DNA from 2 places in the Variovorax boronicumulans genome. Region 2 is predicted to be linked to the other one. Evidence: riboswitches for the same ligand, from Rfam matches in the RefSeq annotation. Region 2 holds a riboswitch; the other holds the start of a gene.
What was found. A riboswitch is a leader RNA that binds a small molecule or an ion and turns the genes downstream of it on or off. The one in region 2 is predicted to bind glycine.
Positions count from the first base shown of each region.

Region 1 (15,157 bases), on a different contig from region 2:
GAGGAAGAGGAAGAAGAGTTCGACGAGGCCGAGGAGGAAGCGGAAGAAGAGGAAGCCCCGGCGCCGAAGAAGACCTCGCGTGCCAAGCCCGCCTTGTCCAACGGCGCCGCCGGCGTGGTCGACCCGATGCAATGGTGGGGCTCGCTCACCGAGCAGTTCCAGCAGATCGCGAGCACGGCGCTGCAGGACGCGGCGCAGCTCAAGGTGCCGGCCATGGCGCAGCCGCTGGCCGATGCCGTGGGGCAGGTCATCGGCAAGGCAACGGCGGCGCGCAAGCCGGCCCCCAAGGCTGCCCCGAAGAAAGCTGCCGCCAAAAAAGCCGCGCCGGCACCCGCCGCGCGCAAGAAAACCACGTCCACCGCCGCGCGCAAGCGAGCCTCCGGCCGGCGCTGACGTCTTACAGACACCTTTCCAGACGACGACGCACGGGTCGGTACGCACCATGAAACTGTTTCCCACCGGCCATGCCACCCACCCGCAATGGCGCATGGCCGCCGGCCTCGTGCTGGCCCAGTTGCGCGCGCAGATGGCGCTGCCCGACTACGCGTCAAACCCGACGCTCGGGCTGCTCTACATCACCGACCACTACGCGGCCGAGGCGCAGGAGATCCTCGATCACCTGAGTGCCGAACTGCCCGAGGTCACCGACTGGTCGGGCACGGTCGGCATCGGCGTGTCGGCCAACAACGCCGAGTACTTCGACGAGCCCGGCCTGAGCCTGATGCTGTGCGCGCTGCCCAGTGACCAGTACCGCGTGTTCTCCGGCGTGGCGCCGCTGGGCAGTTCCGAAATGAGCGGCTTCGAGGCGCACACCGCGCTCGTGCACGCCGACCCGGCCACGCCCGACCTGGGCGAGCTGATCGGCGAGATGGCGGGGCGCACCGACACTGGTTACCTGTTCGGCGGGCTCTCGTCCGGCCGCGGCGGGGCGCTGCAGTTCGCGGTCGGCGGCAACGGCAACATCCGCGGTCACGGCGCGGCGGGCGGCGTGTTCTCGGGCGGCTTGTCGGGCGTGGTGTTCGGCGAGGGCGTGCGACTGGTGTCGCGCGTCACGCAAGGCTGCCAGCCGCTGCGCACCGGCGGCGCGCGCGAGCGCGAGATCACCGAGGCCGACGGCAACCTGCTGCTGTCGCTCGACGGCGAGCCGGCGCTCGACGTGCTGCTGGCCGACCTGCAGGTGTCGCTGGACCGGCCGCAGGAAGCCATCGACGCCGTGCGCAACACGCTGGTCGGCCTGGCCGACGCGGGCAGCGACGGCATCCGCCGCACCGGCGACCTGGGCGCCGACGTGCTGGTGCGCCACATCATCGGCCTCGACCCGACGCGGCGCGGCATCGCCATTGCCGACAACGCCGAGGCCGGCATGCGGCTGAGTTTCTGCCGCCGCAACGCGCAGGCGGCGCGTGCCGACCTGATGCGCATCTGCGCCGAGATCCGCGAAGAACTCGAGCCCGAAGAACAGACGCTGGCCACGGCGCGCGCCGTGGCAGCCGGCGAGGCTGAGGCCGCGCCGCATCCGGCGCGGCGCATCGCGGGCGCGGTGTACGTGAGCTGCTCGGGACGCGGCGGCCCGCACTTCGGCGCACCGGGTGCCGAGCTGCAGATCGTGCGGCATGCGCTGGGCGATGTGCCATTGGTCGGCTTCTTCGCCGCCGGCGAGATCGCGCGCCATCACCTGTACGGCTACACCGGCGTGCTGACGGTGTTCACCGCGCCGGACTGACTGGCTGACTGACGGGGAAAAACGACGCGCGCGCCTGCGCACTGTGTTCGCAGGCGCTTCGCGTCGCTAGAATCCGCCCGCTTTCTTGAATCTCTGCTGCTGCAAGAAAGAGTGATCCGCGCGCCCCGAGGCACGCGGTCGATCTCTTTCGCCCCGCCACGCGATGTGACGGGGCCCGGAAACCGACACGGTTTCCCCGAATGGAATTGCAGCCATGGGCAGCCCCACCAATAGTCATTTTTCGAGACTCCAGCGCGCCTTTTCGCGCGCCCACATCGCCGTCGATTACCGCGACGGTATCTATCACCTGCGCAACGAAGCCGCGCAGGCGACCGTGCTTCTGCCGCAGAGCCTGCCGCTGGAAGAAAAAGCCGTGAACCAGCTGCTGGCCTTCGCCAGCGTGCGCTCGCCCGACGGCGCGCACCGCGTGTGCAAGGCTTGCGCGACGCCGGACCTTCATCCGGGCTCGGTCGCGCCGGTGGGCAGCGTCGTCGCCACCGATGGCGACTTCGTGATCCCCGCCGCGGTCGGCACGGACATCAACTGCGGCATGCGCCTGCTGACCACCGGCCTCACGCTGGACCAGGTGGCGCCGCACAAGACGCAGCTGCTCGCGCGGCTCACGCGCGGCTTGCTCGACAACGGGCGCGACGTGCCGGTTCACACGGCGGCGTTTCGTGCGCTGTTCGACGACGGGCCGGCCGCGTTCCTGGATGCTGTGCGCAACGACGGGCTCTGGGCGGCCTGCGACCGCGACCGGCTGCAGGCCGAGATCGGCGCGTGCATCGGCCTGGCGAGCTTCGGCGGGCAGTCGCGGCACGCACCGCTGGCCTACACCGGCGCGCGCCACGAGGTGTTCCGCGACCCGTGCCTGGGCACGCCGGGCAGTGGCAACCACTTCGTCGAGTTGCAGGTGGTCGACCAGGTGATGGACCGGCACGCGGCGTACCGCGCGGGCCTCAAGGCGGGCGAGGTCGTCGTGATGATCCACAGCGGCTCGCGCGACATCGGGTTCCATGTCGGCGGCCGCTGGATGGACCGCGCGCGGGCCGAGTGGCCGCAGGGCCTGCGCCATCCGAAGAGCGGGTTGTACGGCCTGGCCGGGCCGCTGGCGCAGGAGTACCTCGAAGCCATGGGCGTGGCCGCGCGCTATGCGTGGGCCAACCGCGTCGTGCTGGCCGAGCTGGTGCGCAAGGACTTCGCCGAGCTGCTGGGCGCCACGGCGTCGACGCTGGTGGTCGACGTGCCGCACAACGTCGTGCTGCGCGAGCACGGCATGAACATCCATCGCAAGGGCGCGACGCCGGCGCACGCGGGCGACCTGGCGCTGATTCCCGGGTCGATGGGCGATCACTCGTACCTCGCGACCGGGCTGGGGCATGAGGACTGGCTGTGGTCGTGCAGCCATGGTGCCGGCCGGCGCATGCGTCGGCAGGAAGTGCGCGCGATGCGGCCCGCACCCGACGACGCCGATGCCAGCTGGCAATGCGTGACGCTGCGCGAAGAGCGCCGCATCGAAGAGGCGCCGCAGGCCTACAAGCCGATCGGCGCGGTGATCGAGGCGCAGGAAAGCGCGGGGCTCATCCGCTGCGCCGTGCGGCTCAAGCCCTGGGTCACGTTCAAGGCGTGACCCGAGGGCGCGTGTCGTGTCAGCCCAGTGCGGGCTGCACGGCGCGTGGCGCGGGCGCCGGCATGCCGGCGAACGCGAAGTCGACCTCGGGCGCCAGCCCGCTCACGATGCGCGCGATCGACTTGCCCGAGCCGCAGGCGTGCGTCCAGCCGAGCGTGCCGTGGCCGGTGTTGAGGAACAGGTTCGGCAGTTTGGTCTTGCCGATCAGCGGCACGTTGCTCGGCGTGGCCGGGCGCAGGCCGGTCCAGAACTGCGCGCGCTCGGTGTCGCCGGCGCCAGGGAAGAGCTCTTCGACGCGCCGCACGATGGCTTCGCAACGCACGCGGTTCAGGTCGCGGTCGTAGCCGTTGAGCTCGGCCGTGCCGGCGATGCGCAGGCGGTCGCCCGATTCGGAGGTGTAGCGCGAGAACACCAGCTTGTATTCGTCGTCTGTGAGCGAGACCTGGTGCGCCTTCGACGCGTCCTTCACGGGCAGCGTCACCGAGTAGCCCTTGGCCGGGTAGATCGGCAGGCGGATGCCCAGCGGCGCGGCGTACAGGGGGCTCAGCGAACCCATCGCAAGCACGAAGGCATCGCCGCGGATGCGCTGGAAGCGGCCTTCGTTGTCGGTCGCCTCGACGTGGTCAATGCTGCCGCCGGCTTCGCGCAGCGCGGTCACGGTGTGGCTCATGAGGAACTTCACGCCGGCCGCCTCGGCCAGCTTCACCAGCTCGCGCGCGAAGCGGTTGGCGTCGCCCGATTCGTCTTCGGCGGTGTAGGTGGCGCCGGCGAGTTGGGGGCGAATGTGGGCGAGGGCGGGTTCGATCTTGATGGCCTCGTCGGCCGAGATGACCAGCCGCTCGCAGCCCAGGGCGCGCATCTGCTCGGCGGGCGCGAGGGCGCCATCGAATTCTTTTTGCGTCGTGTAGAAGTGCAGGATGCCTTGCGTGCGCTGGTCATAGTTCAGGCCGGTGTCTCGACGCAATTGCTGCAACATTTCCCGGCTGTATGTACCGAGACGCACGATCTGTTCGATGTTGTGGCGGGTGCGCGCGGGGGTGCATTCGCGCAAGAACTGCAGGCCCCAGAGCCACTGGCGCATGTCGGCGCGGATGCGAAAGAGCAGCGGCGCATCTTCCTTGCCGAGCCATTGCAGCACCTTCAGCGGTGCGCTCGGATTGGCCCAGGGTTCGGCATGGCTGACCGAGATTTGGCCGCCGTTGGCGAAGCTGGTTTCGGCGGCCGGGGTGGCCTGCCGGTCGATCACGGTCACCTCGTGGCCGAGTTGCTGGAGGTAGTAGGCCGAAGTCACGCCGAGCAGGCCGGCGCCAAGAACGATCACACGCATTGCAAGTACCTTTGAGTTTGCAGCGCTTGAACGGCGGGCGTGGAGTGCTATTGAAAAAATAGCAAGCAACCAGACGACCGATGTCCAAGTTGCCGCTCCCCCTGTCCTCGGTACCTGAGAGATTCACCCTGCTGCACCCGCAGCGGGTTTGCTCCTTCGGTGCGCCACATGGCGTGGCGGCTCTCCAGACGGCTGTATCGATGAGTGCAGTACTGACCCCTTGCCGAAGTTCCGTGGCGTTGCCTGGAATTTCGTCGGGCCGACCTGAGCGTTTATGGGAGTTTGCGCCTTCGGTAGGGCCTCCGTGGAGGCCCGCTCTCCTGCAATTGTTGGCGATTGTAGGCGGGCCCCGCAAGCCGGCCAAGCCCTGTACATCGGCACTTCACACCGATGGGATAATTGAATGTTGATTTTTGGTAAAGCAAACTTTTTTCTACATGCAGGGGACTCCATGATCCTGGTTACCGGCGGCGCAGGCTTCATTGGCGCCAATTTCGTGCTCGACTGGATCGCGCAGGGCAACGAGCCCGTCGTGAACCTCGACAAGCTGACCTACGCAGGCAACCTCGAGACCCTCGCGTCGCTCAAGGGCAACGCGAACCACGTCTTCGTGCAGGGCGACATCGGCGACAGCGCGCTGCTCGATCGCCTGCTGGCCGAGCACAAACCCCGTGCCGTCGTGAACTTTGCCGCGGAATCGCATGTGGATCGTTCGATCCACGGCCCGGAAGACTTCGTGCAGACCAATGTGCTCGGCACCTTCCGCCTGCTCGAATCGGTGCGCGGCTACTGGAACGCCCTGCCGGCCGACCAGAAGGCCGCCTTCCGCTTCCTGCACGTGTCGACCGACGAGGTCTACGGCTCGCTCTCCAAGACCGACCCGGCCTTCACCGAAGAAAACAAGTACGAGCCCAACAGCCCGTACTCGGCCAGCAAGGCCGCCAGCGACCACCTCGTGCGCGCCTGGCACCACACCTACGGCCTGCCGGTGGTCACCACCAACTGCTCGAACAACTACGGCCCGTTCCACTTCCCCGAGAAGCTGATCCCGCTGATGATCGTCAACGCACTGGCCGGCAAGAACCTGCCCGTGTACGGCGACGGCATGCAGGTGCGCGACTGGCTCTACGTGAAGGACCACTGCAGCGCCATCCGCCGCGTGCTCGAAGCCGGCAAGCTCGGCGAGACCTACAACGTCGGCGGCTGGAACGAGAAGCCCAACATCGAGATCGTCAACACCGTGTGCGCGCTGCTCGACGAGCTGAGCCCCCGCGCCGACGGCAAGCCGTACAAGGAGCAGATCACCTACGTCACGGACCGCCCGGGCCACGACCGTCGCTACGCCATCGATGCACGCAAGCTCGAGGCCGAGCTTGGCTGGAAGCCCGCCGAGACCTTCGATACCGGCATCCGCAAGACCGTCCAGTGGTACCTCGCCAACGGCGAGTGGGTGCGCAACGTGCAAAGCGGCGCGTACCGCGAATGGGTCGAGAAGCAGTACGACGCTGCGCCTGCAAAGGCTTCCGCATGAAGTTGCTGCTGCTCGGCAAAGGTGGACAGGTCGGCTGGGAGCTGCAGCGCAGCCTCGCGCCGCTCGGCGAAGTGGTCGCACTCGATTTCGACAGCACCGAGTTCCACGCCGACTTCAGCCGTCCCGAGCAGTTGGCCGCAACCGTGCTGGCGGTGCGCCCCGACGTCATCGTCAATGCCGCCGCGCACACTGCCGTCGACAAGGCCGAGAGTGAGCCCGACTTCGCTCGCAAGCTCAACGCCACCTCGCCCGGCGTGGTGGCCGAGGCGGCGCAGCAGATCGGCGCGCTGATGGTGCATTACTCCACCGACTACGTCTTCGACGGCAGCGGCACCAAGCCCTGGAAGGAAGACGACGCGACCGGCCCGCTCAGCGTGTACGGCCAGACCAAGCTCGAAGGCGAGCAACTGGTGGCGCGCCATTGCGCGAAGCACCTGATCTTTCGTACCAGCTGGGTGTACGCCGCACGCGGCGGCAATTTCGCCAAGACCATGCTGCGCCTGGCCAAGGAGCGCGACAAGCTCACGGTCATCGACGACCAGTTCGGCGCCCCCACCGGTGCCGAGTTGCTGGCCGACATCACCGCGCACGCGATTCGCGCCACCTTGCAAGACCCGGCCAAGGCCGGGCTGTACCACGCCATCGCCGGCGGCGAGACCACGTGGCACGGCTACGCGCGCTTCGTGCTCGAGATGGCGCAGCAGGCCGGCGTCGAACTCAAGGCTGGCCCGCAGGCCGTGGAGGCCGTGCCCACCAGCGCCTTTCCAACGCCCGCGAAGCGCCCGCACAACTCGCGGCTCGACACCACCAAGCTGCAGACCACCTTCGGCCTGCGCCTGCCGCCCTGGCAGGAAGGCGTGGCACGCATGCTGCGCGAGACGCTCTGACCGACTGATTTTTCCTGCCCCTCACAGAAGAAGACCCCCATGACGCAACGCAAAGGCATCATCCTCGCCGGCGGCTCCGGCACCCGCCTGCACCCGGCCACGCTCGCCATGAGTAAGCAGCTGCTGCCGGTGTACGACAAGCCTATGATCTATTACCCGTTGAGCACGCTGATGCTCGGCGGCATGCGCGACATCCTGATCATCAGCACGCCTCAGGACACGCCGCGCTTCCAGCAACTGCTGGGTGATGGCAGCCAGTGGGGCCTCAACCTGCAGTACGCGGTGCAGCCGAGTCCCGATGGCCTCGCGCAGGCTTTCATCATCGGCGACAAGTTCGTGGGCAACTCGCCGAGCGCGCTGGTGTTGGGGGACAACATTTTCTATGGGCATGACTTTGCCCATCTGCTGTCGGACGCTGATGCGAAGCAAAGCGGTGCGACCGTGTTCGCGTACCACGTGCACGACCCGGAGCGTTATGGTGTGGTGGCCTTCGATGCCAACGGCAAGGCCAGCAGCATCGAAGAAAAGCCTGTCAAGCCCAAGAGCAGCTACGCCGTGACTGGCCTGTATTTCTACGACAACCAGGTCGTCGACATCGCCAAGGCCGTGAAGCCGAGCGCGCGCGGCGAACTGGAGATCACGGCGGTCAACCAGGCGTACCTGGACCTGGACCAGCTCAACGTGCAGATCATGCAGCGCGGCTATGCGTGGCTCGATACGGGCACGCACGAGAGCCTGCTCGAAGCCGGCCAGTTCATCGCGACGCTGGAGCATCGGCAGGGGCTGAAGATCGCCTGCCCTGAAGAAATTGCGTGGCGCAATGGCTTCATCGACAGCGCCCAACTCGAAAAGCTGGCCGCACCGCTGCAGAAGAACGGGTACGGAAAGTACCTGAAGCACCTGCTGACCGAAGAGGTGCGTTCGTGAATGTCATCCAAACCGAGATCCCCGACGTTTTGATCATCGAGCCGAAGGTCTTCGGCGATGCCAGAGGGTTTTTCTACGAGAGCTTCAATCAGCGCGCGTTCGAAGATGCCGTCGGGTCGAAGGTCGACTTCGTGCAAGACAACCATTCAAGGTCGTCCAAGGGCGTGCTTCGGGGGTTGCACTATCAGGTCCAGCAAGCGCAAGGAAAGCTGGTGCGTGTGGTGCGCGGGGCGGTCTTTGATGTGGCTGTCGATATCCGGCGCTCTTCGCCCACGTTCGGGCGTTGGGTGGGCACGGAGTTGAGCGAAGGCAATCACCGACAGTTGTGGGTTCCGGCGGGCTTCGCGCACGGATTCTTCGTTCTCACCGACTCTGCGGATTTTCTGTACAAGACGACGAACTACTACGCGCCGGAGCACGAGCGATGCATTGCCTGGAACGACTCGAGCCTGCAGATCGCGTGGCCGGACATCGGCATGGCGCCGCAGTTGTCCAAGAAGGACGCCGAAGGCAAATCGCTTCAAGCGGCGGACGTCTTCGAGTAATCAGATTTTTTGGACGAGGCGCCTGAGTGCCTGCCGAATTCGAGGCGCCGTTTTTTGATCGCACGTCAATGAACGAATGCCAAGAGTGAGATTCTTGTCTTCTTGCTGTATTTGAAATATTCCCGCTGCCCGTGAATGTGAGTTGCTTCTGATGGAGTGAGCCGAACGGCTCCGGCCTCATGCGCATTCGATCGACGGACAAAGGCCTGAGCGTGTGAACGCGAGGAAGCGCATCAATTTTCATGAAACCCGGAATGAATTTCAAAAAGCTATTGAAGCGCAGCGCTCAGCTTGTGAACGAGTATCGCGATGCCGGTCTGCTCCGGCAGTCGGATCTGTTCGATAAAGAATGGTATCGGGAGCGCAATCCGGATGTTCCGGAAGGCGCTGAGATTCGGCATTTTCTTCGGTTCGGCGGCAGGGAAGGGCGTGCACCGAGCGAAAAATTCGATGCGGCAGGGTATCTGAAGGCCAACAAGGACGTGGCGTACAGGGGCCTCAATCCTTTGGTGCACTACCTCAAGTGGGGCAAAGAGGAGGGTCGGAAGGTTGCAGTTGCCCGCCCACCGATGCGCGTGCCCCTCTCCGAGAAGCGACGTTCGGCGCCAGCCATTGATCTCAGTCGCTATTCAAGAAATGGCACGTTGCTCGTGACAGAGCAGGAGATTCGCGATCTCGAATTGCTCCATGAAACGGACCTCTTCGATGCCGAGTGGTACCTCGAAAATTACCCGCATCTGAAGAATCAGGACCCTTACCTTCATTTCCTGCGGCATGGCGGCTTCGAAGGATTGAAGGCCAGTGAGAACTTCGATTGCGAGTGGTATTGCGACATCTATCCGGATGTCGTCTTGCACGGCGTGCACCCACTGCTGCACTACCTGAAGCACGGCATGAAGGAAGGTCGCTTCAAGGGCATGCCGCCCAAGATCGCATCGGTCGTCAAACGGACCGTTGCAGACCTGATGACGCTCGACCCCGAAATCGAATCGTGCCACCCGTTGCACGGCAAGCACTTGAGGCTGCGCCCGAATTTCAGCATCCCGACCGATGAACTCGGTGCAGCGTGGACTGAAATTTTTCATGATTTGCCTGCTGGAATCCGGCACGTCGTTTTCATGCCGTGGCTTGTCAAGGGCGGGGCGGATCTCGCTGGGGTCAACATCCTGCGCGCGGCCCAGGAGGCGGTTGGCGTTTCTGCCACGCTGCTCGTCTTGACCGATCATGACAAGGTTGACGCCTTCGACTGGCTCCCCTCGGGGTCACAGGTGCTGGTTTTGTCCGATTACGACGCCGATCTCAATCAGCAGAACAGACAACGCATTGTCGAGGCGCTCATATTCGCGCTTCAGCCCGAGTCGATCACGAACGTAAACAGCTTGGCGTGCTGGGCCGCCCTGGTCGAAAAGGGCAAGGCTTTTCAGTCGATATGCAAGGTCTACACGACGCTGTTCTGCCGCGACTTCACGGAAGATGGCCGCGGGGCGGGGTATGCGGATACGCACCTTCGGGCTGCGATCCATAACGTCGACAAGATCTATTTCGATACCAACGTCTTCCTTGAAGAAGTGGTGGCGAGGTATGGATTTACACCTGCATTGACGCAGAAGCTCCAGTTCCTGCCTCAGCCTGCATTGGACGATTTGCGAGAGATTGCGAAGAAAGCCCAAGCCGACGAACAGCGACCGGCCATCTTCTGGGCGGGCCGGTTCTGCCATCAGAAAAATACGGAGTTGTTGGGGCGGATCATCCGGTCTCTGCCGGAGGTCGCACTGGATGTCTACGGCGGCGGTGAGCCTCAGCGCGAAGCCGAACTGGCGGCGCTCGCAGAAACGCAGCCCAAGCTGCGTCTGCTGGGGATGTTCGCCTCGTTCAGCAAGCTTCCCCTGGAGCGGTATGCCGCCTTCCTCTTCACGTCGCGTTTCGAGGGCATGCCGACGGTCCTGATCAATGCCGCCGCCGCAGGCATCCCCATCATCGCGAGCAATGTCGGAGGCGTCTGCGAACTGGTGACCAACGAAACCGGATGGCTGATCGATGCCCTGGACGACGAGCGCGCCTACTGCGCGGCCATCCAGGAAATTCTCGACAACCCGGAAGAGGTGCAGCGTCGCCTGCAGGCCATGAGGAAAAAACTGGGCATCGAGCGTTCCTGGTCCGCATTCAAGGCAGGACTCCCTTTCTCATCCATATCCTCCAGCGAGGCCGAGCATGTCTAAGTTTCACGTCACGGCGATCGTCAATGGGCACAAGGAAGGCTTGTGGCTCAAGCCGGCATTGGACAGTGTCTGGGCCTGCTTCGAGGTGGCCCGAGAACAGGGTTTGACCACCGAGCTGCTCGTTGCGATGGACCGCGCGGACGCACTTTCTGTCGAGATCGTCAGCGACAGCGTCGCAAGGTTTCCTCATGTGCGCGTGGTTCCCATGAACCATGGTGATGTCGGGCATGCTCGAAACCAGGCGGCATTGATGGCCGAGGGCGAGTACGTGGCGTTTCTCGACGGCGACGATCTTTGGGGCCCTACCTGGCTTTCGGACGCCTATGCCATGGCGAGTGCGGACGAGCGGGAGCTCGTGCTTCACCCGGAGGTGAATGTCTATTTCGGGCACGACCCTCATGTTTTTGTGCATATCGATGCCGAAAGCAAGAATTTCGACACGGCCGCGCTTGCGTTGGTGAACTACTGGACGTCACTTTGTTTTGTGCGCAGGGAATTCCTTGTGGAAAATCCCTATCCGGAAACAGATCTGGCAGCACAAATAGGTTACGAAGATTGGGCTTGGAATCTCAAGGTGATGTCTGCGGGCGCCGTGCACAAATGCGTTCCAGGAACCGGGCATGCCATCCGGATGAAGAGAATTTCTTTGGTTCGTCAAACGAGTTCGGCAGGTTGCATCGCAGCGCCCAGTGATATTTTCAAGAAGGTCCTGAAAAACCAGGCAAGGAGGCCTGATTCGAAGCTTCGCATCGCAGTTTAGTTCGCGCTTCCCGAGAAGCTTCTTAATTTGGCTTCAATGTGTGATGGAAAAAACAAAATTCAAAATTCTTGACGGATGGGAGAACACTCATGTCAAGTTGCTGCTGATCGTATTTGGTGCAGCACTGATTGCAAAAGGCGGGGTTCTGGCGCGCGGCTTTGCCGTCGATGACTATGCGTTCGGGCAGGGATTTACAAAGGGCGAGCTGAGCGTATTCCTGACACAGGGCCGGTTCCTGCTTGGGGGCATTGACAGCTTCATCGACTCCCTCGGGGTGAACATCAATGACTTGTACATATCGCTCGGCGTCTGCGCGCTGCTCCTTCAGGCCGCGCTGGTCGTTTCCATCTTGCGATTCGTAGGTGTCGCGAATGCGCGGGGGGCGGCGTTGGTGGGCGCGGTCATGGTGGTCCACCCCTATCTGGCGGAGATACTGACCTTTCGCATGGTGTTGCCCGGGTATTGTGTAGCGGCGGCATTTTCCATCGTGTCGTTGGAGATGATCTTGCGAGGGCCGTTGAGGTGGCCGAACATCGTGATTTCACTGGGTGCCACGGTCGGCATGTTGTTCATCTACCAAGGGTTTCTGAACTATTTTTCCGTAGCCATCATTTTTACGTACCTGTTCGGAGCGATTTCCTGGAAACGAATCGGCTTTGACGTGGCCGACGGACAGGATCTCAAACGACGCGCGGCGGCATTGATGCTCGTCTGCCTTGCCTCTGCGTTTATCTTCCTGGTCATTCTTAGCGCATCGAAGAGCCTGGGGTGGATCGAGTTGACGGGACGAGCGAACCTCATTGAACGCGGGTTCCTTGTGGAGAGAATTGGGCAGATCAAGGATCTTCTGCTTCAGATCTACTGGTTGGGTGAGCCGGTATCCCCTCGGTGGTTGAAGGTTTTTGTTGCCGCGATGATTTCTATCGCTGTGATTTTGACGGCAAGAATTTTCTGGTCTCAGGAAAGAGATTCAAAGAAGTTTTTTGATTCTCTGGGCATTGCACTGAGTTTGCTCTTGCTGATTCCAGTGACGGTGGGCGTGATCGCTCCATTCAAGGACTGGCATCCCGTGCCGAGGGTGCTTCCCCAGGTTGCATTGATTGTCGGATTGCTGTTGCTTGTCGGCTATTCGGTGGTGCGAGGCTTTTTTGGAAAAATACCGGGGAGTATTTTTTCGGGATTTTTAACTCTCTTATTGGTGTCTTTTGTTCTCATAAGCAATCAAATATTTGCGGACCAAAAGAGGGTGAATTCGTGGGACAGGGCCGAGGCGAATCGAGTGATTGCTCGTCTTGAGCAAGAAGAGAAATTTTCGAGAGTTGAGTATGTTTTTGTAAGCAGCGGGAGTTGGCATCGCTCTTCTCGGTTGAATACGATTCAGGGGGATATGAATATTTCAGCGTTTTCTCCAGAATATTCAAGAGTGCCATTGCTTGTTGAGGTTTCCGGCTATGCCTTCAAAAAATCCTCTGCTGATCAAAATATGATTGGTGAAAAGTTTTGCGAAAAATCCAAGCCGTGGCCAGATAGAGGGTCAATCTCTATTGTTGAAAATCTGGCCATTGTTTGCTTGAAGAAGTGAATTTTGTTTTGAAGGAAATTCCGGGCTTGCGTTCTATTTCAATGGCAAAAAATTAAACTGTTAGAATTATTAAAATGAACAGGTTAGAACGAATTTCCATAGTGATCCCGGTTTATTCGGGGGAAGAAACGTTGCCAATTCTCGTGGCCGAAATCGAGAAACTGACACACCCGCAAGTCACAGCGGGCGGCAACTCGTTTGTTGTCAGCGAAGTCGTGCTGGTCCACGATTGCGGCCCGGATCGGTCGGACCTCACCATGACCGCGCTCGCGGAGAGCCATGCATTCGTTCAACCGGTATGGCTGTCCCGGAACTATGGACAGCACGCCGCCACCATGGCCGGCATGGCCAGCGCTACGGGGGACTGGGTCGTGACCATGGACGAAGACGGCCAGCAGGACCCCACAAGCATCGGCGCGATGCTTGACCTGGCCTTGAATGCTTCGCTCCAGCTCGTCTACGCACAACCCACGAATCCGCCGCCGCATGGCTGGTTGCGCAACCTGATGAGCCGGACGGCCAAAGGCATCAGCACGCGTCTTCTCGGCAACAAGACCATCGGCCGCTTCAACAGCTTCCGGTTCATCGATGGCGAAATTGCCAGGACGTTGTCCGCCTATTGCGGCAATGGTGTTTATCTGGATGTCGGGCTGTTCTGGATCACGGGCCGTGTGGGGCACTGCCCATTGCGCCTCAGGGAAGAACTGGGCCGCCCCTCGGGTTATTCTTTCTTGTCACTGGTCAGGCATTTCTGGAGCCTGGTGCTCACGACCGGCACCCGACCGCTGCGTCTCATCACCATCATGGGATTCTTCTCGATTCTGTTGGCGATGGGATTTGCGATCTACGCCATCTACGAAAAGTACACAGGGCAGGTCCCGGTCGAAGGGTGGACATCGCTCGCTGTCGTGGTGGCATTTTTCTCTGGCGTCATCCTGACGGCGCTTGGTGTGATCGCGGAGTACCTGGCGGTGACGATGGGCATTGCCATGGGCAAGCCGCTCTATGTGGTGAGCTCGAAGCCGACCCGGTCGAATCGCCCATGACCTTGACGTGGGTCCTCGGTAGCCGCGGTTTGCTGGGCTCCGCTTTTTGTCGTGCCCTGCGACTCGATGGGTCAGAGACATTCGTTCCTGCTGAGCATTTCAGCTGGGGGGATGAAGCACGGCTCGCGTTGCAGATCGAGGCCGCAGTCGACGCTTTTTCGTCCCACGCGCGTCAAGCATCCAGGTGGGAGATCTACTGGGCCGCCGGTATCGGAACGATGGGCAGTGCCGAGGAATCACTTGAGCCTGAGGTGCGGGCGCTCGCGTTGCTCGTTCGGCTGATCGAGTCGAACGACGCGCTGTTGGCGATGCCGGGTGCGCTGGTGCTTTCGAGCTCTGCCGGAGCCATCTACGCGTCGTCCAAGGACGAGGTCATCACCGAGAACTCCGTACCGGCGCCCAATAGCGCCTACGCGCGAGCAAAGCTGCGCCAGGAAGACCTGCTGCGCGATTTCGGAGTTGCACACCCGCAGATCTGCGTGTTGCTGGCCCGGATATCGACTCTCTACGGCGCGGGGCAGGCCATTGGCAAGGCGCAAGGGCTTCTGACGCACATGGCCCGCAGCATCGTGCGCAATCGCCCGGTCGGTATCTATGTTCCGATCGACACCATCCGCGACTACATCTCGGTGGACGATGCGGCATCCGAGATCATTGGCACCCTGCGCGAACCGGGTTTCTGGCCGGGCGTGCTGCTGAAGATCGTCGCATCGGGACGGCCGACAACGATCGCTGAGATCATTTCCATTTTCAAGAGAATTTCCAGAAAGCCGCCCAAGATCACGACGGGTGCCAGCAAGGTTTCCAGCCTCTATCAAAGAAAAATTCAATTCCGGTCTGTTGTCGGAAATGGAAGGCGGTTGTCGCAGATACGCAGCCTGGGAGTTGGAATACATCAGATCCTCAGTGCCGAGCGGGCCGCACATGCCAATCCGGAGAGACTCCTCCGATGACGGATTTTCAATTTTTGAGTGCTTTTC
Region 1 is NZ_BKDH01000002.1:515,389-530,545, reverse strand. It holds gene VHAB30_RS22330 (PhaM family polyhydroxyalkanoate granule multifunctional regulatory protein) at 1-393, shown strand, start outside; gene VHAB30_RS22325 (FIST signal transduction protein) at 443-1,723, shown strand; gene VHAB30_RS22320 (RtcB family protein) at 1,938-3,353, shown strand; gene VHAB30_RS22315 (D-amino acid dehydrogenase) at 3,373-4,680, opposite strand; glycine riboswitch at 4,772-4,878, opposite strand; glycine riboswitch at 4,923-5,013, opposite strand; gene rfbB (dTDP-glucose 4,6-dehydratase) at 5,132-6,211, shown strand; gene rfbD (dTDP-4-dehydrorhamnose reductase) at 6,208-7,098, shown strand; gene rfbA (glucose-1-phosphate thymidylyltransferase RfbA) at 7,138-8,025, shown strand; gene rfbC (dTDP-4-dehydrorhamnose 3,5-epimerase) at 8,022-8,570, shown strand; gene VHAB30_RS22290 (glycosyltransferase family 4 protein) at 8,825-10,789, shown strand; gene VHAB30_RS22285 (glycosyltransferase family 2 protein) at 10,782-11,549, shown strand; gene VHAB30_RS22280 (glucosyltransferase domain-containing protein) at 11,593-13,131, shown strand; gene VHAB30_RS22275 (glycosyltransferase) at 13,206-14,177, shown strand; gene VHAB30_RS22270 (NAD-dependent epimerase/dehydratase family protein) at 14,174-15,130, shown strand.
Region 1: it holds a riboswitch for glycine, as region 2 does, so the genes downstream of both, VHAB30_RS22315 (D-amino acid dehydrogenase) here and gcvT (glycine cleavage system aminomethyltransferase GcvT) in region 2, are expected to answer to the same signal.

Region 2 (15,157 bases):
CCAGAGGAAGGCGGCGGCATCGCTGTCCGCGTCGCGGCGCGCGCGCGGCGGCTGCCGGATGCCCAGCGTCTGGGCGTGCGTTTCCATCAGGTCCTGCAGCAGCGAGAAGGCGTGGAAGTTGTTGTTGATGCCCTGGGCGCGAACGACCATGCCCGCGCGCGACGCCGGCAGCAGGACCACCAGCTCGTCCTCGTACGACAGCTGGGCCGCGGCGCGCAGGAAGTGCAAGGCCTCGAAGGGCAGCGAGTCGTTGGCGTACATCGCCTCGATGTGCGCGAGCAGGCCTGCGTCCGCCACCAGCGACTGGTGGTTGCGCACATCGCGCACCACCATGGTCATGAGCGGCAGCACCAGCAGGTCGACCGCGCGCTGCAGCGCATCGACCTCGAAACGCGCCTGCGGCGACAGCGCCGCGAGCGCCGCTTCGGCGGCCTGCCAGGCGGCGAGTTCTGCCTCGTCCCGTGGTTCTTCGTCGTCCTCATCGGGTTCGTACGGCTGCGCCGCGCAGTACGGCGCCAGCGACGCCAGCAGGCGCCCCGCCAGTTGGCGCACGGCATCGAACATGAGCTGCGGATCGGCGCCGTTCTCGACCAGCGCGCCGCAGAACACCGCCAGCAACGCGGCCCGGTGCGGATGCAGTTCGCCGAACTGCGCGATGGCAGCCCGCAGCACCTCGTCCTTCGCCGAGCCCTCCACCACCTCGAAGTAGAGCGCACGGACCTCCGGCCGCTTGAAGAAGGAGGCCTGGGTGTCGAGGTCGGCGTCCTGCAGCACAGGCAGTCGCAGGGTGGCGAGGAGATCGGGAGGCAACATGGGCATGCGCAAATTGTGCGATACCACCGACGCTATCCTCGCGACACAAGGACACAAGGAGACAGGACCCCATGCACATCGTCATCACCGGCGGCGCCGGCTTTCTCGGCGCGCGCCTGGCGCGCACCCTCCTGGCCCTGGGCCAGCTCTCGCTCGCCGGCGCGCCCGCCCGCGACATCGCACGCATCACCCTGGTCGACCGCGCCCCGCCGCCGCCCGACCTCGCGGCCAACCCGCGCATCGCGGCCGCCACCGGCGACCTCAACGCCCAGCTGGCCGACGACGGCGCCACCTTCTGGCGCGAGGCCGACGCGGTGTTCCACCTCGCGGCCGCCGTCAGCGGCGAATGCGAGGCCGACTTCGACCTGGGCATGCGCAGCAACTTCGCCGCCACGCACGGCCTGCTCGAGAAGCTGCGCGCGCTCGGCACGCGCCCGGTGCTGGTGTTCTCCAGCTCGCTCGCCGTGTTCGGCGATTCGCCCGAACAGCCGCTGCCCGCGCTCATCGACGACCACACGCTGCCCACGCCGCAGACCAGCTACGGCATCCAGAAATTCATCGGCGAGCAGCTGGTGGCCGACTACACGCGCAAGGGCTTCGTGCAGGGGCGCAGCGTGCGCCTCATGACGGTGAGCGTGCGCCCCGGCCTGCCCAACGGCGCGGCCTCGGGCTTCTTCAGCGGCATGATCCGCGAGCCGCTCGCCGGCCTGCGCGCGGCCTGCCCGGTGCCCGACGAGACGCCCGTGGCCATCGCCTCGCCGGCCCGGACCATCGAAGGCATCGTGCGCGCCGCCGAAGCGAGCGACACCGACTGGGGCCCGCGCACCGCGCTCAACCTGCCCTCACTGGCCACCACCGTGGGCGAGATGGCCGCCGCGCTCGAACGCGTGGCCGGTCGCGCCGCCACCGACCTGCTCGACCGCACGCCCGACGCCGCCATCCGCCGCATCGTCAAAACCTGGCCCGGGCGCTTCGACACGCCACGCGCCCGGGCCCTCGGCCTCACGGCCGACGAGAGCTTCGACGCGGTGATCCGCGCCTACGTCCGTGAAAGTCCCGACGCGGTCAAACTGGTTATTGGTGCATAGTCATTTCCTGACCTGCGCCTGACGCGCTTTCGACCCCCAACTCCCCGGAGACACCATGAAATTCGGCCACATCGCCGCCGCCTGCCTTTCGCTCGCCCTGGGCACCGCCGCCTTCGCGCAGCAACCCACCGTTCTCAAGATCGGCTATGCGACGTCCAAGGAATCGCATTACGGCGTGGGCTCCACCGTGTTCTGCGAAGAGGTCGAGAAGAACACCCAGAACCGTTTCAAGTGCCAGCACTTCGCCAACTCGGCGCTGGGCGGCGAGCGCGAGCAGATCGAAGCGATCCAGCTCGGCACGCAAGACCTGCTCAACACCTCGACCGGCCCCGTGGGCAACTTCGTGCCCGAGGTCAAGATCGTCGACATCCCCTTCCTGTTCCGCGACTACGACCACGCCCGCAAGGTCATGGACGGCCCCATCGGCCAGGACATCCTGACCAAGTTCCCGAGCAAGGGCATCATCGCGCTGGCCTGGACGGAAAACGGCTTCCGCCACATGACGAACAGCAAGCGCGACATCGTCAAGCCCACCGACGCGGCCGGCCTGAAGATGCGCACCATGGAAAACAAGGTGCACATGGACGGCTACCGCACCTTCGGCATCCTGCCCACGCCGATGGCCTTCCCTGAACTGTTCGGCGCGCTGCAGCAAGGCACGGTCGACGGCCAGGAAAACCCGATTCCGGTGATCCTGTCCTCGAAGTTCTCGCAGGTGCAAAAGCACCTGTCGCTCACCGGCCACGTCTACTCGCCGGCGCTGCTGCTGCTGTCGCCCAAGGTGTGGAACAAGCTCTCGGACGCCGACAAGAAGGTGTTCACCGAAGCGGCGAAGAAGGCCTCGATCGCGCAGCGCAAGAAGGTCAACGACGACGAGAACAACGGCATCGCCCAGCTTGAGAAAGACGGCATGAAGGTCACGCGCACCGTCGACGGCGCGGCCTTCCGCGAAGCCCTGAAGCCGGCCTATGTGGGCTACGCCAAGGAATTCGGCGCCGACAACATCAAGAAGATCACGGACGTCAAGTAAGACCGCTCCGCCCCGACCGCGCCCGGCCCGCCTCAGTGTGCCGGGCGCTTCGCATTTCCGACACCACAGAGAACCACAACGTGCAAGCCTTCGAGCGCTACTTTCTCGCCGCCAACCGGTGGGCGCTGATCCTTCTGCTGGCGGCCATGTCCGTCATCATCTTCACCAACGTCGTGCTGCGCTACACCACGAACCAGTCGATCGAATGGGCCGAAGAGGTGTCGCGCCACATGATGATCTGGCTCACCTTCCTGGGCGCCGGGCCCGTGCTGCGCTACGGCGGCCACATCGCCGTCGAGAACCTGCAGGACGCCCTGCCCCGGCCGGCGGCCGTGGCGGTGCGCATCGTGGTGGCCGGGCTGCTGTTCGCCTTCTTCGGCTTCATGGTCTGGTACGGCTGGCTCTACATGGAACGCACGATGTTCCAGCTCACCGCCGTGACGCAGATTCCGTTCGCCTACATCTACAGCGCGATGCTGATCGGCGGCGTGCTGCTGATCGTGCACTGGCTGCTGGTGGTGCGTGGCTACGTGCTGAACCGCGAGTTCGCGTCCGACGCGCATTTCGACGCCAACGCGTCGGCCTCGCTGTAAGGAGAAGACCATGGATGCCAGCATTGTCCTGATCGTCTCCGCCTGCGTGTTCCTGGCCATCGGCGTGCCCGTGGCCTTCGCGCTCGGCCTGGCCACGGCCGCCACCCTGATCCTCGCGGAAAGCTACCCGCTGATGGTGCTGCTGAAGGAAACCTTCACCGGCATCGACAGCTTTCCGCTGATGGCCGTGCCCTTCTTCATCCTGGCCGCCGAACTGATGAGCGGCGGCTCGCTCACCGAGGTGCTGCTGCGCTTTGCGGGCCAATTCGTCGGCCACCGGCGCGGCGGGCTGGGCTACACCAACGTGGTGTCGCTGACCTTCTTCTCGGGCATCTCGGGCTCGGCGCTGGCCGACGCGGCCGGCCCCGGCTCGATGCTCATCAAGATGATGGACAAGGCCGGCTACGACCGCTCGTACGCGGCGGCGCTGACGGCCTCCACGGCCATCGTGGGGCCGATCATCCCGCCCTCGATCATCATGATCATCTACGCGCTGCAGGACGAGACCGTGTCGGTCGGCCAGCTGTTCGTGGCCGGCATCGTGCCGGGCATCCTGATCGCGGTGGCGATGTGCGTGGTGAACTTCTACGTCTCGAAGAAGCGCAACTACAAGGGCGACGGCCAGACGCCGCCGCTGCGCGAGATCCTCATCACGACGTGGAAGGCGATTCCCGCCATCCTGCTGCCGGTGGTGATCCTGGGCGGCATGCGCGCCGGCTGGTTCACGCCCACCGAAGCCTCGGTGGTGGCGGTGTTCTACGCGCTGGTGTGCGGCAAGTTCATCTACCGCACGCTCGAGTGGAAGATGCTGCCCGACATCCTGTCGCGCTCGGCCCTCCTGTCGGCGTCGGTGCTGATCATCATCGGCCTGTCGGCCTCGTTCGCCTGGGTGCTGACCATCGAGGGCATTCCGCAGCAGATGGCCGAATGGCTCATCAGCATGAACCTCTCGCCGTGGATGTTCCTGATCATCGTCAACGTGTTCCTGCTCTTGTTCGGCATCTTCATCGAGCCGCTGCCGGGCGTGATGGTGCTGGCGCCGATCCTTGCGCCGGTGGCGATCAAGCTGGGCGTCGACCCGGTGCACTTCGCGATGATCGTGATCTTCAACCTCACGCTGGGCATGATCACGCCGCCGGTGGGCGGGCTGCTGTTCGTCACCTGCAACGTGTCGAAGGTGCCGATGTCGGCGCTGGTGAAGGAACTGGTGCCCTTCCTGTGGGCGCACGGCGCGGTGCTGATGCTGCTGACCTTCGTGCCGATGCTCAGCACCTGGCTGCCGCGCGCGCTCGGGTTCAAGTAGCGGCGCAGGCCGCTCCCGCCCACGCCTTCACCCGCCTCAGGCCGGCGGGTGCAGGTACTGGCTCGGCGGCACGCCGAGCGTGCGGCGGAACATCGCAGTGAAGGCGCTCGGGCTCTCGTAGCCGTGCGCCAGCGCCACCTCCAGGATCGACGCGCCGGCGGCCAGCCGCGGCAGGCTCAGCAGCAGCCGCGCCTGCCGGCACCACGCGCCGAAGGTCATGCCGGTCTCGCGTTCGAACAGCCGCGCCAGCGTGCGCGCATTCATGTGCAGCCGCGCGGCCCAGCCGTCGAGCGTGGCGGGCTGCGCGGGGTCGCGGATCAGCGCCTCGCACAGCGCGGCCAGGCGCGCATGGCGCGGCATCGGCACATGCAGCGACAGCGCGGGCGCGGCCTCGATCTCGTCGAGGATCAGCTCCATCACGCGCTCGTCGCGCCCGCCCGGCGGGTAGTCCAGCGGCAGCGACACGGCCGCCATGATCAGCTCACGCAGCAACGCGCCCACATGGATCACGCGGCACTCGGCCCCCAGGTCGGCGCGCGTGCCGGGCTCGACGAAGACGGTGCGCATCTTCACCTCGCCCGCCATGCGGATCTGGTGCGTCATGCCCGGCGGCACCCAGACGCCGCGCCCCGGCGGCACCACCCAGCTGCCGGCCGCAGCGCCGACCATCATCACGCCCGAGATCGCGTGGATGAGCTGGCCGCGCCGGTGCGCATGCGGCGGAATGAAGGCGTCGCCCGCCGGATCGGTCGCCAGCACGGCCACCGCGCGCGGGGTCGATTCGCCTTCGTCGGGGCGCAGATTCAGTTTGTCCATTTCACGACGATGTTTGCACATTCGTAGCAAGAACATCTTTCCCTGTCTTCCTACGATGGCTTTTCTCCCTCTTTTTCTCCAACCGGACATCCAGGAAAGAAGCCATCGCATGAACACGCGCCGACTCGGGCTGCTCACCGGCACCCATGCCGTCAACGACCTCTACCAGGGCCTCGTGCCCGCGCTGCTGCCCTTCATGGTGCTGGAGCGCGGCTACAGCTACACGGCCGTGAGCGGCCTGATGCTGGCGGCCACCGGGCTGTCGAGCGTGGTGCAGCCGCTGTTCGGCCTGTACGCCGACCGTCACCCGCGCGCCTGGCTGGTGCCCGTGGGCTTCCTGGTGGCGGCGCTGGGCGTGGTGCTGGCGGGCCTGAGCCAGAGCTACCTGCTGACCTGGATCGCGGTCGCGCTGTGCGGGCTGGGCATCGCGGCCTACCACCCGCCCGCCACCGTGGCCGCGCGCGCGGCCGGCGGCGCCTCGCAGAAGGCGATGAGCGTGTTCTCGGTGGGCGGCACCATCGGCGCCTCGTTCGCACCCGTGCTGGCGGCCACGGTGGTCGGTGGCGGCAGCCTGTCGCGCAGCTACCTGCTGGGCATTCCTGCGTTAGCGATGGGCGTGGTGTGGGTCGCGGCCAACGCGCGGCGCGGCGCCGTCGCCAACAACGCGGCAGCCGCGGCGGCGCGCGCCGCGCAGGCCCGCGCCCAGGTGCTGAAGCCGCACAACGACTGGCGCGCCTTCAGCCTGCTGGTGGCGACCATCGTGGGCTGGTCGATCCCGTACGTCACGGTGCTGTCGATGCTCTCGCTGCGCATCACGCGCGACCTGCACGGAAGCACCTTCCAGGGCGCCGCGGCGCTCACCGCCTTCACCGCCGCTGGGGCCGTGGGCACGCTGGCCGGCGGCTGGCTCGGCGACCGCATCGGACGCATGGGCACGATCCGCTGCGGCTACCTGCTCGCGCTGCCCGCCATGGCGGGCCTCGTTCTCGCCTCCACGCCCGGCGCGGCGCTGGCCTGCACCGCGTGGCTCGGCATGAGCATGTTCCTGCCCTTCGCCGCGCAGGTGACGCTCGCGCAGGACTACCTGCCGCGCAACCCGGCCACCGCCAGCGGCATCACGCTCGGTCTCGCGCTCTCGGTCGGCGGGCTGGTGTCGCCGCTGTTCGGCCTCCTGTCGGATGCACGCGGGCTCGGCGTGACGCTCACGGTGGTGTTGTGCGTGCTGTGCGTCGCGACCGTGCTCGCCTTGCGGCTGCGCAACCGCACAGTGCAGGTGATGGCGGGCGAGGCTGCGGCGGCCTGAGTTGAGTTCCGTTCCCGCGCAACGGCAGCGCCCACCGTGCACAGGGCACTGGGTGCTTCCCGCAGCGAAATCAAGGAGGAGCCGAAGGCGGGGGACATTCGCGGAGGGAAGTACCCGGTGTCCTGTGCACGCGCCCTGAACCACGGACCACCGAAATCCGTGGGCGATTCAACGCCGCACGCGCTCTCTTTCACTGCCAGAATCGACGCAAGCTTCGACGTCGAGCCTGACAGACAAGAAGAAGGAAAGAGAAGGACGCCATGCACCGAATCGTCGCCCAGGGCAGCAGCCTTGTCGCTGCCGGCTTGCTGGCCACCGCCGGTATCGCGGCCACGCCGGCCGCCGCACCCGTTGCAGCCGTTGCACCAGCAGCCGCCCCCGCCAACCCCACCAATCCCGTCACCCACCTCGCCGAAGTGGAAAGCGCCGTGCGCGCCTGGGCCGCCGCCTGGTCCGCGCGCGACGTCGAGCGCTACCTCGCCGCCTACGCGAGCGACTTCACCCCCGCGCGCGGCCAGACCCGCGAGCGCTGGGAGGCCGACCGGCGCGCCCGCATCACGGGCAAGTCGCGCATCAGCGTGGGCATCGAGGGGCTGGTGATCAGCGTCCAGGGCACCTCGGCCAGCGCGCAGTTCCGGCAGATTTACAGCGCCGACGCACTCACCGAGACCGACCGCAAGACGCTCGAGCTGCAGCGCGTGGGCCCGCGCTGGCTGATCCGCAAGGAAAGCGCGGGCAACTGACGCGCGCCGCCTTGTCCCTGTAAGGCAAATGGTTCACGAAGATGTCACCACTTGCAACGATGCTGCAGCCTTCGACCTCCGAAAGCTGTGGCCGCCATGTTCCCCACCAAGACCGAGAAGGCACGCGACGAACTCCAGGCCGGGCAGCGCACGCTCAGCCAGCGTGAGCGCGCCCTGCTGCTCATGGCCGACGGCCGGCGCTCGCTGACCGACTTCAGCCCGCTGTTCCCCAGCCGCGTCGAGGCCGAGCAGGCGATCCAGGGGCTGATGCAGCGCGGCTACCTGCAGGTCGCGCGCCCGGTCGCGCCACCGCCCGCACCGGCCCCCACGCCCGTCCCCGCCGCCGAGCCGATCCAGGTCGCCACCTCGGCCGACAGCTTCGACGGCAAGCGCTCGCTGGCCACCACGCGCATGTTCCTGTTCGACATCTGCGAGCGCATGTTCGTGCGCCGCGACCCGCGCTTCGCCAACCAGATGCGCGACGCCCTGCGCGAGGCCCGTGACCGCGAGGCCATGCTGACCATCGCCGCGCTGATGCTCTCCGAGATCGAGAAAGCCGCCGGCCCCGAGCGCGCCGACTCGCTGCGCGAGCGCATCGACAAGCTGCTGCCGCCGGCAGAAACCGTGCACTGAGCCGCCAGCCCCGGCCCCGCGATCCACTACACTCGCCGGGTCAGGAGAGAGCCCCGCGCGACGGGGCCGCCGAAGGCGCAGGGGTTCCCCGAACGCTCAGGCAAAAGGACTGACAAGACGCCGGCAACCACCGGCGTTTCCTTGCTGGAGAGAGGCCGTGGCATTGCACGCGGCCCACCGAAGGAGCAAACCCCGATCGTGGGGCGAATCTCTCAGGTAAAGCGGACAGCAGGGGTGGCCCGTGGCGTTGCAGCCATGGATTTCGACTGCCCCTTTGGAGTGCCCCGTGGCCGCTTCTTCCGCTTCCGCTTCTTCCGCTTCCGCTTCTTCGGATACTCAACTTCTCAAGACCCCGCTGTACGACTTCCACGTGGAGCTCGGCGCCCGCATGGTGCCTTTCGCCGGCTATTCCATGCCCGTGCAGTACCCCGCCGGCCTCATGGCCGAGCACAAGCACACGCGCGACGCGGCCGGCCTGTTCGACATCTCGCACATGGGCCAGCTGCGCCTGGTCGGCCCCGATGCCGCCGCCGCCTTCGAAACCCTGATGCCCGTCGACGTGGTCGACCTGCCCGCCGGCAAGCAGCGCTACGGCCTGCTGCTGAACGACGAGGGCGGCATCCTCGACGACCTGATGTTCTTCAACGAAGGCAACGGTTCGCTCTTCGTGATCGTGAACGGCGCCTGCAAGGTGGCCGACATCGCCCACATCCAGGCCAGGATCGGCGCGCGCTGCCAGGTGCAGCCCCTGCCCGACCACGCGCTGCTGGCGCTGCAGGGCCCACAGGCCGCCGCCACGCTGGCGCGCCTGTCGCCCGGCATCGAGCGCTTCGTGTTCATGACCGGTGGCGCGGTGCAGATCGGCGGCATCGCGGCCTTCGTCACCCGCAGCGGCTACACCGGCGAAGACGGCTTCGAGATCTCGGTGGCCGCAAAAGACGCCGACGCCCTCGCCCGCCTGCTGCTCGCGCAGCCCGAGGTGAAGCCCGTCGGCCTGGGCGCGCGCAACTCGCTGCGGCTCGAAGCCGGCCTGTGCCTGTACGGCAACGACATCGACACCACCACGACCCCGGTTGAAGCCTCGCTCAACTGGGCGATCCAGAAGGTGCGCCGCGCCGGCGGTGCGCGCGAAGGCGGCTTCCCGGGCGCGGCAAAGGTGCTGGCCCAGCTGACCGCCGTCGCCTCGGGCGCGGCCGGGCACACCGACCACAAGACGCTCACGCGCAAGCGCGTCGGCCTCGTGGCGCTCGAACGCATTCCGGTGCGCGACGGCACGCTGCTGCAGTCGCTCGAAGGCCACGACATCGGCGCCGTCACCAGCGGCCTGCTCGGTCCCACGGCCGACCGCTGCGTGGCCATGGGCTACGTGGCCGCCGCCTTCGCCGAGCCCGGCACGCGCGTGCAGGCCATCGTGCGCGGCAAGCCGGTGCCGATGGAGGTCTCGACCCTGCCTTTCGTGCCGACGCGCTACTACCGCGGCTGACCGACACTGAACACCGCAGACCCGGCTAGGCTCTGCACCCCGATTCCATTTTTTCCACGAGGAGTTTTTTCATGAGCATCAAATACACCAAGGACCACGAATGGGTGGCGGCCGAAGGCGGCGCCGCTACCGTCGGCATCACCGTGCATGCGCAAGACGCGCTGGGCGACGTGGTGTTCGTCGACCTGCCTGAAGTGGGCAAGACCTTCGCGCAGGGCGAGGTCGCCGGTGTGGTCGAGTCGGTGAAGGCCGCCGCCGATGTGTTCATGCCCGTGTCGGGCGAGATCACCGAAGTGAACGAAGCGCTGCGCGCCGACCCGTCGCTGGCCAACAGCGACCCGCTGGCCGCCGGCTGGTTCTTCAAGGTCAAGCTGAGCGAACCCGCGCAGCTCGACGCCCTGCTCGACGCCGCCAGCTACGACAAGTTCGCCGCCGAATCCTGATCCGCTGAACAGCAGCTTCCTCGCACCTTCGTTCCTTCTCCCCGAGCCTTCACCGCCATGCCGATTCCCGCCCTTCCCTCTTTGCAAGAACTAGAGAACGCCGAAGAATTCCTCGCCCGCCACATCGGCATCGATGCGGCGGACGAGGCGCGCATGCTGCCGGTGATCGGCTCGGAAACGCGCGCGGAGCTCATCGACGGCATCGTGCCGGCGGCCATCCGCCGTGCCCGGCCGATGCGCCTGCCCGCGCCGGTCACCGAGGCCGACGCGCTGGCCGAGCTGAAGACGCTGGCGTCGAAGAACAAGGTGTTCAAGAGCTTCATCGGCCAGGGCTACTACGGCACGCACACGCCGGGCGTGATCCTGCGCAACATCCTGGAGAACCCCGCCTGGTACACCGCCTACACGCCCTACCAGGCCGAGATCTCGCAGGGCCGCATGGAAGCCCTGCTCAACTTCCAGACGATGGTGTGCGACCTCACGGGCATGGCCATCGCCAACGCCTCGATGCTCGACGAGGCCACGGCCGCCGCCGAAGCGATGACGCTCGCCAAGCGCAGCGTGAAGAGCAAGAGCAACGTGTTCCTGGTCTCTGGCGACTGCCACCCGCAGACCATCGAAGTCATCAAGACGCGCGCCGCCCCGCTGGGCATCGAAGTCAAGGTGAGCACGGTGTCGGAAACACTGCCGCACCTGATGGTGAGCGGCGAGTTCTTCGGCGTGCTCGCGCAGTACCCCGCCACCACCGGCCACGTGCACGACCTGCGCCCGCTCGCGGGCCACGCGCACCAGTGCGATGCCGCCTTCATCGTCGCGGCCGACCTGCTGGCGCTGACGCTGCTGGTCGCCCCCGGCGAGTTCGATGCCGACATCGTCTGCGGCACCACGCAGCGCTTCGGCATGCCGCTGTGCAACGGCGGCCCGCACGCCGCCTACCTGGCCTGCCGCGATTCGTTCAAGCGCTCGCTGCCCGGCCGCCTCGTCGGCGTGAGCGTCGACACGCACGGCCAGCCCGCCTACCGCCTCGCGCTGCAGACGCGCGAGCAGCACATCCGCCGAGAAAAGGCCACCTCGAACATCTGCACCGCGCAGGTGCTGCCGGCCGTGGTCGCCAGCATGTACGCCGTGTACCACGGCCCCGACGGCCTCACGCGCATCGCGCAGCGCGTGGCCGTGCTCACCGCCATCCTCGCCAAGGGCCTGTCGCAGATGGGCCGCGAGCCGGTGAACACCACCGCCTTCGACTCGCTGACGATCCGCACCGGCGACGACACGGCCGCGATCATCGAGCGCGCACAGGCCGGCGGCGTCAACCTGCGCCAGCGCCTGCAGCAGCACCTGGGCATCTCGCTGGACGAAACCACCACGCGCGCCGACATCGAAACCCTGTGGGCGCTGTTCGTGCCCGCCGGCACCGCGATGCCGCGCTTCGACGAGCTGGCCGCCAGCACCACGCCGCTGATTCCCGAGGACCTGCGCCGCACCAGCGCCTTCCTCACGCACCCGGTGTTCAACACCCACAAGAGCGAGACCGCGATGCTGCGCTACATCCGCAGCCTGTCGGACAAGGACCTCGCGCTCGACCGCAGCATGATCCCGCTGGGCAGCTGCACCATGAAGCTCAATGCGACCAGCGAGATGATCCCCATCACCTGGCCCGAGTTCGCCAACATCCACCCCTTCGCGCCCGCCGACCAGCTGCAGGGCTACGCCCAGCTCGACGCGCAGCTGCGCGCCTGGCTGTGCGAGGCCACCGGCTACGCGGGCATCAGCCTGCAGCCCAACGCGGGTTCGCAGGGCGAGTACGCGGGCCTGTTGGCCATCAAGTCCTTCCATGAAGCCAAGGGCCAGGGCCACCGCAACATCTGCCTGATTCCCTCGTCGGCCCACGGCACCAACCCCGCGAGCGCCCAGATGGTGGGCCTGCACGTGGTGGTGACGGCCTGCGACGCGCAGGGCAACGTCGACATGGACGACCTCAAGCGCGCCTGCGAGAAGCACAGCGCCCACCTGGCCGCCGTGATGATCACCTACCCCAGCACGCACGGCGTGTTCGAAACCCGCGTGAAGGAGCTGTGCGAGCTCGTGCATGAGCACGGCGGCCGCGTGTACGTCGACGGCGCCAACATGAACGCACTGGTCGGCGTGGCCGCGCCGGGCGAGTTCGGCGGCGACGTAAGCCACCTGAACCTGCACAAGACCTTCTGCATCCCGCACGGCGGCGGCGGCCCGGGCGTCGGCCCGGTCTGCGTGGTCGAAGACCTCGTGCCCTACCTGCCGGGCCATGCCACGGCCGGCGTGCCGTCGAACGGCGTGGGCGCCGTGTCGGCGGCACCGCTGGGCAACGCGGCCGTGCTGCCGATCAGTTGGATGTACTGCCGCATGATGGGCGCCAAGGGCCTGCAGGCCGCCACCGAAACGGCCATCCTCAGCGCCAACTACATCAGCGCGCGCCTGAAGGACCACTACCCCACGCTGTACGCGAGCCCCAACGGCCACGTCGCGCACGAGTGCATCCTGGACCTGCGCCCGCTCAAGGACACCAGCGGCGTCACCGCCGAAGACGTGGCCAAGCGCCTCATCGACTATGGCTTCCACGCGCCCACGCTGAGCTTCCCCGTGCCCGGCACGCTGATGGTGGAACCCACCGAAAGCGAACCGCTGGCCGAGCTCGACCGCTTCGTCGACGCGATGATCGCCATCCGCGGCGAGATCCGCCGCGTGGAAGAAGGCGTCTGGTCGAAGGACGACAACCCGCTCAAGCACGCGCCGCACACCGCCGCCAGCCTGCTGGGCACGGAGTGGAGCCACCCGTACTCGCGCGAACTCGGCGCGTTCCCGCTGGCCGAACTCAAGCAGGCCAAGTACTGGCCGCCGATCGGCCGCGTCGACAACGTCTACGGCGACCGCAACCTGTTCTGCAGCTGCGTGCCGGTGGGCGAGTACAAGGAAACCGAAGAGGCCTGATGAAGGCGAGGCGGCGCAGGCCGCCCGCCGTTCAGCCTTCGCGGCGGTACATCGCCCACTTCACGGTGAGCAGGTCCGCGGCGATCTTCGCGGCGTTCACGCCCGCGTAGGTTTCGGACGGATCGAACGCGAAGGCCGCCTGGTAGCGCTTGATGTGCGCGTAGTCCCGATCGAAGGTCATCGGGCCCATGAGTTCGGTCGGGTCGGTGCCGGCGGGAAGCGCCAGGAATTTCCCGGGGTCGGTGGTGCTCTGGTAAAGATCGACGCTCATCAGGTTCATGGCTTGCCCTCGAAGTCGTAGGCGCAAATCATCTCGACCCTTCGCGCGGCATGCAATCGGCCCGCGCCTACAGGGCGTGCAGGCGGGGCGCTGTCAGTGCATCGCGCCTCAGGGCTGCTTCTTCTTCGCGATCTCGCCGGTGGCGATCTGCGCGCGCAGCCCGCGCAGGCTGGCCTTCATCTTGCGCTCGTTCTCGGGCCCCATGCGCACCAGGATCTTCTGGCCGGCCGAGAGCGATTCGAGCTTCGGATCGGCGTATTCGTAACGCACCCAGGGCCGTTGCGAGGGAATGTCGCCCTTCACCTCGACCAGCTTCACCTGCACCGGCCCCGTGGGCTCGGGCGCTTGCAGCAGGTGGTCGATCACGGCGATGAAGCGGTCGTTGAAATAGCGGCCCGGATAGCCCAGCTCTTCGTACGCCTGCTGGAACAGCGGGTACAGCCGCGCATACACCGCCGCCGCCTTGGCCGGATCGACAGCCCCGGCCAGCATCACGATGCCGTTGTAGCGCGCCGCGTTGTTCGCCGCGATGGTCTGCACGCCGCCCTGCTGCGGCCCGTCGGTGATGAAGCGCTGCGGCGCGGGCTGCACCGGCCACTTGCTCGCGGGCGCCTGCTCGCGCGGCAGGTTGTCGACCGTGGCGACGAAGCGCCGCACCACGCCGTCGGACTGCAGGTAGGCCGCGACGGCCTTGCCGCCCAGCAGCTCGGTGAGCGCCCTCATCACGCGCGCATCGGAACTGGCCAGCGCGGGCAGCGCGGCATCGGGCGGGGCCAGCGCCTCGACCGGGTTCTGCGGGCCCTTCGGCTCTTCGGCCTTGGGCGGCTCGGGGGGCGCGTCGTTCGGTGCGACGGCCACGGGCGCGGTCGGCAACGGCGCCAGTTGCTGCTGCTGGTACCAGCGCCAGCCGAAATAAGCCGCCACCAGCACGACCAGCGCCAGGCCGACGATGGTGCCCATCGGCGCTTCCTTGCGGGGTCGGAATTCAGGGGTGTCGCGGGGGGAGTCGGCGTCGGACATGGGCGGTTTCCTTTTGCGGGATGGCAGTGGGGAGACGAAAGGCAATGGTGCACCAGGATGGCCTGCACGGCCCGCACGATCGCCACGTTCTCGTAACCCCCTGTGACGCCCCACCCGCGCCGAAGTTCAGTCGCTCACGCTGTCACTCGCCGCCGATGCGCACCACATGCGCCTCGCGCGGATCGACGCGGCCCGCGTGCAGGTCGGCGATCACGGCCTGCGCATGCGCGAAGCCATGGCCCTGCGCCAGCGTCATCCAGCGGTTGCCCGGGCGGCTCAGCTCGGCGATGAAGCGGCCCTGCGCGTCGTTGAAGCGGCGGTTGACCTCCTGCGGGCCCCAGTCGGCATTGCGCTTGCGGATCTGCACGGGCGCGAAGTAGAGCTTGGGCGTGGGGCCGGGCAGCGCGCTGGTGTCGCCGAGGAATTCGGTCTTCTGCGCCGAGCCCGCATAGCAGTCGTACACCAGCGATTCACCGAAGTGGTGGTGCACGGTGGCGCGCAGGTCGTCATGGCCCGCGAAGTCGACATACAGCGTGGGCACGTCGGCCGCGAGCGTCGCGATCTCACCGTAGGCCACCGTGCGGTCGTAGCAGCCCAGCGCCTCGACGAAGGCGCGGTTGCCTTCCGACGTGGCCGCGATCA
Region 2 is NZ_BKDH01000001.1:3,000,043-3,015,199, forward strand. It holds gene VHAB30_RS13745 (hypothetical protein) at 1-819, opposite strand, end outside; gene denD (D-erythronate dehydrogenase) at 885-1,901, shown strand; gene VHAB30_RS13755 (TRAP transporter substrate-binding protein) at 1,957-2,931, shown strand; gene VHAB30_RS13760 (TRAP transporter small permease) at 3,012-3,524, shown strand; gene VHAB30_RS13765 (TRAP transporter large permease) at 3,535-4,827, shown strand; gene VHAB30_RS13770 (AraC family transcriptional regulator) at 4,864-5,643, opposite strand; gene VHAB30_RS13775 (MFS transporter) at 5,753-6,946, shown strand; gene VHAB30_RS13780 (L,D-transpeptidase Cds6 family protein) at 7,207-7,689, shown strand; gene VHAB30_RS13785 (hypothetical protein) at 7,786-8,322, shown strand; glycine riboswitch at 8,354-8,444, shown strand; glycine riboswitch at 8,457-8,561, shown strand; gene gcvT (glycine cleavage system aminomethyltransferase GcvT) at 8,609-9,805, shown strand; gene gcvH (glycine cleavage system protein GcvH) at 9,877-10,248, shown strand; gene gcvP (aminomethyl-transferring glycine dehydrogenase) at 10,306-13,215, shown strand; gene VHAB30_RS13805 (hypothetical protein) at 13,247-13,486, opposite strand; gene VHAB30_RS13810 (DUF3014 domain-containing protein) at 13,604-14,515, opposite strand; gene VHAB30_RS13815 (DUF2855 family protein) at 14,658-15,157, opposite strand, start outside.